One region of the Colwellia sp. SU-HH01217 genome, then DNA from elsewhere that is predicted to be linked to it. Evidence: riboswitches for the same ligand, from Rfam matches in the RefSeq annotation. Region 1 holds a riboswitch; each other region holds the start of a gene.
What was found. Region 1 has a riboswitch for cyclic di-GMP ahead of AC27G3_RS06600 (DUF3718 domain-containing protein). Riboswitches for the same ligand answer to the same signal wherever they lie in the genome.
Positions count from the first base shown of each region.

Region 2: it holds a riboswitch for cyclic di-GMP, as region 1 does, so the genes downstream of both, AC27G3_RS10665 (hypothetical protein) here and AC27G3_RS06600 (DUF3718 domain-containing protein) in region 1, are expected to answer to the same signal.
Region 3: it holds a riboswitch for cyclic di-GMP, as region 1 does, so the genes downstream of both, AC27G3_RS13795 (DUF3718 domain-containing protein) here and AC27G3_RS06600 (DUF3718 domain-containing protein) in region 1, are expected to answer to the same signal.

Region 1 covers NZ_BAAJLX010000003.1:343,352-346,632, reverse strand. Annotated here, with positions in the region: gene AC27G3_RS06615 (proline--tRNA ligase) at 1-201, opposite strand, end outside; gene AC27G3_RS06610 (GNAT family N-acetyltransferase) at 435-920, shown strand; gene AC27G3_RS06605 (RNA-binding S4 domain-containing protein) at 960-1,367, opposite strand; cyclic di-GMP riboswitch class I at 1,567-1,649, shown strand; gene AC27G3_RS06600 (DUF3718 domain-containing protein) at 1,714-2,061, shown strand; gene AC27G3_RS06595 (DUF2750 domain-containing protein) at 2,217-2,588, shown strand; gene AC27G3_RS06590 (porin) at 2,751-3,281, opposite strand, start outside.
Region 2 covers NZ_BAAJLX010000007.1:71,034-74,314, forward strand. Annotated here, with positions in the region: gene dbpA (ATP-dependent RNA helicase DbpA) at 1-336, shown strand, start outside; gene zapE (cell division protein ZapE) at 364-1,584, shown strand; cyclic di-GMP riboswitch class I at 1,666-1,749, shown strand; gene AC27G3_RS10665 (hypothetical protein) at 1,841-2,044, shown strand; gene AC27G3_RS10670 (DUF2884 family protein) at 2,286-3,098, shown strand.
Region 3 covers NZ_BAAJLX010000012.1:13,679-16,959, forward strand. Annotated here, with positions in the region: gene AC27G3_RS13780 (hydroxymethylglutaryl-CoA lyase) at 1-312, shown strand, start outside; gene AC27G3_RS13785 (CoA transferase subunit A) at 389-1,090, shown strand; gene AC27G3_RS13790 (3-oxoacid CoA-transferase subunit B) at 1,101-1,757, shown strand; cyclic di-GMP riboswitch class I at 1,957-2,062, shown strand; gene AC27G3_RS13795 (DUF3718 domain-containing protein) at 2,128-2,487, shown strand; gene AC27G3_RS13800 (patatin-like phospholipase family protein) at 2,665-3,281, shown strand, end outside.

The sequences.
Region 1 (3,281 bases):
GATAGCGTTAGCACGTTCCATTTCTTCTCTGACAATGTTTTCAACTTTTTTTAATACCTTTAAACCTGTCGGCAACCAAGTATACAAACCTGAAGCAAGATTACGCACTAAACCCGCGCGTAACATTAATTGATGACTAACAACCTCAGCGCTTGCTGGGGTTTCTTTTAAGGTAGATAGTAAATATTGACTCGTGCGCATTGCTAGGATTTTCCTCGGAATAAGATCCGTAAAATAAAAAGCGTGTTATATATTGCGCACATTCTAACAGGGCGGCTTATCAGGTGTAAGTGATATATTGTCCTTTTTAACAAAAATTTAGCGTTTATCGTTGTTAAACAAAGTGGCAATAAAATATATCTATTGCCTGTTCTTTAATATTGACTGGCGTATAGTAACGTTAAAAAATAGAGATCCTAAATGGGAAGCTACCGATGAATATACAACTTATACGCGCCGATTATAACGATAAACAGCAAAGCGAGGACTTAATTGCGCTATTAAATGCTTATGCTATAGATCCTATGGGAGGAGGAGAACCTCTTGATGATTATGTTCAAGAAAATCTGATAACGTCTTTAAAACAGCGAAAAGATGTTTTTTCTATTCTTTGTTATGTAGACAACGAAGCGGCAGGGCTTTTAAATTGCATTGAAGGTTTCTCTACTTTTAGCGCAAAACCTGTGATGAACATACATGATGTTACCGTTTTACCTAAATTTAGAGGATTGGGCTTAAGTGAGAAGATGTTTATTGAAGTAGAAGCGTTGGCTAAAGAAAAAGGTTGTTGTAAGCTCACTTTAGAAGTTCTAGAGGGCAATGAAATTGCCAAAAATGCTTATAAAAAGTACGGTTACTCTGGATATGAGTTAGATCCTAAAATGGGAAAAGCAATTTTCTGGCAAAAGAAAATTACTTAATCATTATAAATTACGTTCAATGAAACCAAAATAACCAAGCTAAAATGAAATAGGTCTTCTTCTACCGGCAGTACTAGGTGTTGGGCTTATTTCATGTGTATTGTTTGAGGTTGAAGGTTGTGCTTTATTACCATTTTTTTTACTTTTTTGTTTTGTAGGCTTTTTGCTTGGAGCAGCAGCTATTTTAATAGGCTTTACAGTTTCTACTTTACTGTTGGCATTTACGACGACTTGAAACACTTCACCATTAAATTCAACAATGTCATTTTCATAAACTTTTTTTCTTTTTTGATATTCCACTTCATTGTTAACAAATACATATCCTTCGCTGATCACAATTTTGGCTTCGCCGCCACCGCCAACTAAATTAGCGACTTTAAGTAACTGGCAAAGTGGAATAGGTTGCTCACAAATTTCAACAACTTGATATTCAGGGATGTCTTGCATGTTATTCTCAATGAAAGTGTAAAATAAAATTAATCTGAGTGCTCAACACCGAGTTTAACATGTCTATCAGCAGGTTGTAATGAGTATCTAAGTACAAATGTATCTATTTGTTTACAAAATTAGCAAGAATTAGTTTAAGTTATTGGCCAATTTATCTTTTAAATTATCACCTAATACTTTTTATCTGTATAATACGCCGCAGCAGAAACGGCAACATACTTGAAAAAGTATTACGCAAAGCTACCGGTCTAAGGGGAAACCTATGACAGCGGGGTCTCCTAGCAAATAAAGGGTCGCTTTGATGTACGTTTCACTTATTTAGTTAAATTGTAAATTAAGGTCTCTAATGAAAAAGTTATTAGTTGTTGTTTCTACTCTTGTTCTCCTGTCTACGACTTACAGTCCTGTTGCTAGTGCTTCTAATGTGGCACAAACGCTTTGTGAATATGTTTCTGCAGACGATAAAAAACGTCTACGCTCTTACTTAAAAAGTAATAAATTAAAAATTCGTCAAATTTTTGATGGCGTGCAATGTAATGGTCAAAATTTATTATCGTTTGCTTCATCTAATAATGCGGTTGAAACAGGCACATTAATGATAAACAAACTGCCTAAATCACAAGTTAAAAAAATCATAGCTTCAATTAACTCATCAGCACTTAGCGCTGCTGCTCAAAAACGTATTAGTAGCTAATACTAATATTAAAGAATTGCTCGTGTTTACCTGTTTGGGATGCTGTTTGCATCCCTTTTTTTATTCATCGTTTAATACCCCTCCATTAAGTTTGTTCCCTAAACAAATACCTCGTATAATTGCTTCAAGTTTATATTTATTAATAAAGAGTTCTAATGACTTGTGAAACTACAAATAACTCGAACATCCTTGCTGAATTTTTAGCGAGTGTAAAAACTAGCCAAACACTATGGGCATTGCAAGATAAAGAGAGTGAAGATTGGGTTGTGCTCGACTCAATTAATTTTGAGAATACTGATGTGATGCCGTTATGGTCTGAACAGTCGTTAGCTAATCAGCATTGCACTCAAGAGTGGGCTAACTATGTGCCTGCGCAAATATCACTAAGGGATTGGTTTGAATTTTGGATCGAAGACTTAAATAGTGATGGCGTTATTATTGGTATAAATTGGCCTGAAGATGGTGATTGCACAGAGTTAGAATTAGCCGAATTTACTCAAAGTTTAGCGGAAGTAGAAAAGCTATAGCCGAAAAACTTAACTGACATTAGTACTCATACTACTTTTGAAGGAATATTATTCAAGTTTCCTGTAAACTGCAATTTAAGCCGTTAAAGAAAGCCGTTAAAGCGATTTTTCAAAAAAATAACGGCTTATATAAACTATTTATCATTATCCACTATTAACCACTTACCAATAGCTACGAAAAGCTAACGTTACTCCCCAGCCATTATATTTTCCGCCATCATTTGCTGTGTCTTTCATTTGAGTATACTGCGCTCCTAAATGAACTTTAAGCTTGTGTTGGTTAATTAAGTAATTCATTCCGGCATAAATTTCACGGTAGTTATCGCCTTTTCCTGCGATATTTTGATTTTCATACTTTCCCAGTCTAATACCATTAAGGTGCTGACTATCTAGGTAGGTATATCGCATTACCCATTGTATTTCTTTGGTGTGTTGATAATAAGGCATGACGACAAGCCCCCATAAATCACTTTGTTCTAAATCGCCTTGACCATAAGAAGCATCGTTCCACATATGCCATTTGCCAAAGTTTAATTTGCTTGAAAAACTGACTACATGACTAAAATCACGGGTATTGCCTTGTTCATCTACATCGTTATATACATAATCTAGAGTCACTTGCGCTTTTTGCCATAACGGCGTTTTATTATAATTAGCCGTTAATGATAAAAGGGCAAAGTAACTAGCGCCTGT
Region 2 (3,281 bases), on a different contig from region 1:
AGTTATAAGGTTGGCTTGCTTGAGGATTACCTCGATCAAGTTATTACTGGTGAGCCTTTGCCTAGTTTATCTGTACTCGATCAAGCCCCATTGCAAAGCAAAATGGCTACACTGCAAATTGATGGTGGTAAAAAGCAAAAAGTAAGGCCTGGCGATATTCTTGGTGCTTTAACAGGTGAAAATGGTATTCAAGGATCACAAGTTGGTAAAATCAATGTTTTGGATAATTGGGCGTATGTAGCAGTAGATAAAAACGCACTTAAATTAGCCCTTAAAAAACTGGAAAAAGGGAAGTTAAAGGGGAGAACCTTTAGAGTAAGACACCTAAGCGTTTAATTTTATTGGGAGCAATTCCTGATGTCGATGAAAATAGCGTATCAACAGCTCGTTGAAACAAAGAAGTTGTCTTATGATGAGGCACAATTACTTGCTGTTAATGCGCTTAATGAACTCTCTTGCCAAGTGTCATTAACAGCGAGTGATAACTCATCTTTTTTCTCTAAGCTTCTGTGCTTAAAACTAACACCCTTGTTTAATCAAAATAGGTACATCAAAGGTATTTATTTTTATGGCAAAGTAGGGCGTGGTAAAACCATGCTAATGGACTTGTTTTATCAACATCTTGCTATTGATAAAAAAATGCGTATTCACTTTCATCGATTTATGGAAAGTGTTCACCAGCAATTAAATGAAATTTCAAATCAACATGCCTTGCAACAAACAAAACAAACGCATCCATTAAGCACTATCGCAAAAAGGTGGGCAACTAAAGTCGACGTACTCTGCTTTGATGAGTTTTTTGTGTCAGATATTGGTGATGCTATGCTTATGTCGGGCTTGCTGGACGCTCTTTTTGCCCAAGGGATAACATTGGTTGCTACCTCAAATTGTCAACCTGAAAACCTCTATAAAAATGGACTTCAACGGGCTCTATTCTTACCCACAATTCAACTGATTAATGACCATTGTCAGGTTATTTCAATTGATGGTGAAATTGATCATCGAAGATCGTTATCAGACAGTCATTATTCATCTTTGTCCCCTAAAATTACAGACACAGGAATTCCTTATCGTGATTATGTTTATCCAAGCACCGCATATCCTAACTTCTTAAGGCAACGTTTTATTGATATTACTCAGGAGAACAAGCTTGCTTCGGGTCATATTTGCATTAATCATCGGAATATTGATTATATAGCCATGCACGATAAAACGATTTACTTTGACTTCTTTGCGCTATGCTCAGGACCAAGAAGCCAGCGAGATTATATAACTCTTGCAGATATGTTTGACACTATCCTTATAGATAATTTACCACAATTTCATGGTGATTTAATTCCTGCAGTGTTTTCAGGAGTAGAGGATAGCTACCAACGAAGCGGGGTTTTAATGTCAGAACTAAGACATTTTGATGATGAAGCTCGACGTTTTATTGCGCTGGTTGACGAGTTTTACGATCAAAATATACGTCTTATTATTAGTGCTGAGGTTGATATTGATGCCTTATATCAAGCAACGCAATTAGCATTCGAGTTTGAACGCTGTCAATCAAGGTTGTTTGAGATGCAAAGAATATACTACTAAAATCAATATCTTAATGGTTTTGGTTACACTGAAATATTTTGTTACGAATAGTTGTAATCTAATAAACTTTGTGTAGAATGTTATGGCATCTGGCAAGATATTTGAAAAAATATTCGCGCAAAACCACAGATCTACGGGGAAACCTATGATGGCTGGGCTACAAAATTATATAGTGCTTAACTTATAATTTAAGTGTATTAACAGCGAACATTATTTTCCGACAATATAATAAAAAATTAAATCGGATGTAGTATTAATGAAAGTTAATTTAACAAAAAAATACCTAACTAAACTGACAGATTTAGCGGCAAAGTTTCATAAAGAAGAAGCTAGCATGACAGATTTGGTTCAGCTAAAGTTATTAATTGGTGCGTTTCAAACGTATTTGAAAAATAATAAAGTTAGCCCTGAGATTGCTTACCAATTTTCTGAAATACGTAAGTTGTCACAAGTAAAGTAAATTAGCTTACTTGTATTCTTATTTTAAGTGCTTGTTTTATGGCTTAGTTTAAGTAAGTACCGAATCACTAACTTTTAGTTTAAATAACCACTATTTAGTTTTTTTAACTTGGTAGTGCTTTGTGCTTATTGTAAGAGTTATTTTTAAGTTAATAAAAATCAAATAGTTACCCTTCTTTGCTAACTTGGCATCAGTCTTGTTATATACTTTGTAATTACAATGAAATTATAAAGGACTTCACATGAAAAACATCCTAACAGCCTCTTTATTGGTTTTAACTACAAGCATCGCTTCTGCTAGTGCTTTTGCACATCAAATTAGTTGCGATATTCAACTTGAAGCTGGCGTAAAGGTTTCTAAAGATAGCTTAGAATTTTTAGATGATTCGGAAAATAACCTCTACACAATCACCGATAACAAAGTCCTAATAGTGAAAGGTAAAACTATTGCCTTAAACGCAAAACAGCAAAGTTTAGTGACTCAATACTCGACCAGCATTAGAGATGTTGTACCAGAAGTAAAAGCGATCGCTTTAGATGCTTTATCGTTAGCTTCAGATGGGTTAACGAAAACGTTTGACGAGCTATTGGGCGAAAATAACCAAGTAGGTGCAGATATCACTACAGAGTTAGATACTATTCACCAACAAATAGAAACACATTTTTCAGCTGAGCAAGGGTTCTACCTTAATGATGATGGTATTGATGGCGATGAAATCTTTGGTGAAGACTTTGAAGAGCGTATTGAAGCTGTTATAGAAAAAGCAGTGCAAAACTCAATGGGGACTTTATTAATGGCATTAGGTAAAGAGATGCTAACTTCTGGTGGAGATATGGATGCGTTTGAAACTCGAATGGAAGATTTTGGTGAAAAAATAGAGCATGAAATGGAAACTCACGCTAAATCTTTTGAAAAACGAGGTAATGACCTATGTGCCTCAGCGGTTGCTATTGATGTTTTAGAATCAAAACTTCAAGCGAACATCCCTGAGCTTGCAGATATTGATGTTTTAACTGCAAAGCAAGGTAAATCGCATAACCAAAATAGCATTTAACGACAGCAACTGATTAAACACTTGTGACGGAATCGATTTTTTAATGTGCTTTGACAAAGAAAAATTAAGCGGCCATAAGTGTTTTATCTGTATTTGTTTTATTTAATAAATATCATTCCTGTGACATACCCTAGAATGACTTATCTTAAGCCCTCCTGAACAATTCAATACTAAAATTTACAA
Region 3 (3,281 bases), on a different contig from region 1:
CGTGTGCCGATGGCTAAGTTAGCTGTTCACTTTCATGATACTTATGGTCAAGCGTTAGCAAACATTTACGCCGCTATGCAAATGGGTGTAATGGTGGTCGATAGTGCTATTGCGGGACTTGGCGGCTGCCCTTATGCTAAAGGGGCTTCTGGTAATGTTGCAACAGAAGACGTAGTTTATATGCTTAACGGCTTAGGTATTGAGACCGGAATTAATTTTGACAAGCTGCTCAAAGCAGGTTGGTTTATCAGTGACAAATTAGAAAAATCGCCTGTGTCCAAAGTATCAAATGCTTACCGTGCACAGTGTTAATACACTCTATTGCGCACTTAATGAAAAATTAATGTGGCTAAATTAATAGTAACTAACAAATAGAAAGGAGTTTCAAATGGCAGGTTTTGACAAAGTAGTGTCAAGCTATGAAGAAGCCATGGCAGGATTAACTGACAATATGACAGTTATTGCTGGTGGTTTCGGTCTTTGCGGTATCCCAGAAAACTTAATCAACGAGATAAAAAGAAAAGGTACTAAAGGATTAACTTTGGTATCTAATAACTGTGGTGTTGATGATTTTGGTTTAGGTATTTTATTACCGGATCGCCAAATAAAAAAAATTATCGCTTCTTATGTTGGCGAAAATGCAGAATTCGAACGCCAAATGATGGCAGGAGAGTTAGAAGTTGAATTAACGCCCCAAGGTACATTAGCGGAAAAAATGCGTGCTGGCGGTGCTGGAATTCCTGCTTTTTATACTGCTACGGGTTATGGAACTCCTGTCGCTCAAGGGAAAGAAGAAAGAGAGTTTGACGGTCGACATTATATTTTAGAGCCTTCAATAACAGGTGATTTTGCCATTGTTAAAGCTTGGAAAGCTGACAGATACGGTAATCTTGTTTTTAGAAAAACCGCGCGTAACTTTAACCCATTAGCCGCAACAGCAGGTAAAATTACCGTTGTTGAAGTGGAAGAAATTGTAGAACCTGGTGAGCTAGATCCAGACCAGATACATACCCCTGGTATTTATGTTAATCGCCTTATCTTAGGCTCATTTGAAAAACGAATCGAACAACGTACTGTTCGCCAAGCTTAGGAGATTACCAATGGCTTTAACACGAGAACAAATAGCACAACGTGTTGCTCAAGAACTAGAAGATGGCTTTTATGTTAATTTAGGTATTGGTATTCCAACGCTAGTTGCTAACTACGTACCAGAGAATATAGAAGTCATGCTACAGTCTGAAAATGGTTTATTGGGTATGGGGCAATTCCCTACCGAAGAAGAGATAGATGCCGACTTAATTAATGCTGGTAAGCAAACCGTTACTATGGCTACAGGCGCTTCACTTTTCGACTCTGCAGAGTCTTTTGCCATGATCCGTGGCGGCCACGTAGATTTAACCGTATTAGGCGCTTTTGAAGTAGACATTCAAGGTAATATCGCCTCATACATGATCCCTGGAAAACTAATTAAAGGTATGGGTGGCGCAATGGATTTAGTTGCTGGCGCTGATAATATTATTGTCACTATGACACATGCCTCTAAACATGGTGTATCAAAGTTACTAAATAGCTGCTCATTACCATTAACAGGTAAAGGTTGTATTAAACGTGTATTAACAGATTTAGCCTTTTTAGAAATTAAAGAGGGAAAGTTTCATTTAATCGAACGCGCGCCAGGTGTTTCTGTTGATGAAATTATAAAACTAACCGAAGGTGAGCTAGTAGTGCCCGAAAATGTACCTGAAATGCAATTTTAATTGTAATAAAAATGAACATAAAATTAACAGGCTATTAATATAAAATATTAATTTTTTCGAACACATAAAACGGTATATTGTATAACTTGATTTTTAAACTACTGTTTAACAATGACAAAAAAATCAAAAGTACAAAAAACAACCAATAAAAGTAGCTGTAAAGTTGCAATTTGTAATGAATTTAGCAATACTGAAGGTGACAAAGAAAAGGCAAGACATGCGAAAACATGTTACGCAAAACCACCGGTCTAAGGGTTTTTATTTTTAGCAATAATTATAAAATCTATGACAGCGGAGTCACCTCGTTATTAGGTACATCCTGTGGTTTTTTCTTTTACTAACTAACTTAATTAATTAAAAGGTTAATAAAATGAAAAAATTATTACTAGCTTCTACCATTACTGCTTTATTATTGACGTCTGTTGTATCGACGCCGAAGGCACAAGCTTCAAACATCGCTCAAAGCGTTTGTGAATATGTGGCTGCCGACGACAAAAAACGCATGCGTTCTTTTTTAAAGACGAATAAATTAAAAATTCGTAGTATCTTCTCAGGTATTCAATGTAACGGTAAAAACTTGTTGGAATTTGCTGCTGCAAAAGGTTCTGTTAAAACAGGTACTTTGATGATTGCAAAATTACCAAAGAAAGTTGTTTCAGCGAACTTAGCACTTATTCAAAATGGATCGCAACCATTAATAGACGCAGCTAACGAACGCGTTAGCAGCTGAAAGTTATTTTCAAGTAGGTGTCAATGCTTAGCATCAATGTTTACTAGTTAATAATTCTATGTCGCTTCAAAAAGCCAGCTTTGCTGGCTTTTTTTTTTGAATAATTTTAATTATTTATGATGTTAATAATAAAAAAAATCCATACACTTAACTTATATCACCTAGCAGTACTTGAACATGGCAATAAAAAGAACATATAAAAATAGTAAAAATGCATTACTCCTCACTGGTGGTGGCGCTCGTGCGGCATATCAAGTAGGTGTATTATCAGCTATTGCAACATTTATTCCTCGCAATCACGGCATACCTTTTCCCATAGTCTGCGGGACATCTGCAGGAGCGATTAACTCGACTGCACTGTCATGCTATGCATCTTGTTTTCATCTAGGTGTTAAGAAATTAGAATGGATGTGGAAGTCTTTACATACACATAGTATTTATCATAGCGACCCAATCAGGGTTTTTAATAATATTACCCAAGGTGTTTTGGGTAGCTTTCAAGCAGATTACGCTAACCAATCATCTCGAAGTTTACTCAATAATGCCCCATTAAGAGCTCTACTAAACCAAGTTGTTGACTTTAGCCGTATTGATAAAAACATAGATAATGGTTATTTATCTGCGTTATCAATTACGGCTTCGAATTATTCTACAGGCAATTCTATTAGTTTTTTTCAATCTGAAGATGGTATTCAGCCATGGTTCAGGGCGAAACGCCGTGGCGAGCCATGTCAAATCAATAGTGAGCACTTAATGGCTTCTGCGGCAATTCCATTAGTGTTTCCTTCCATTAA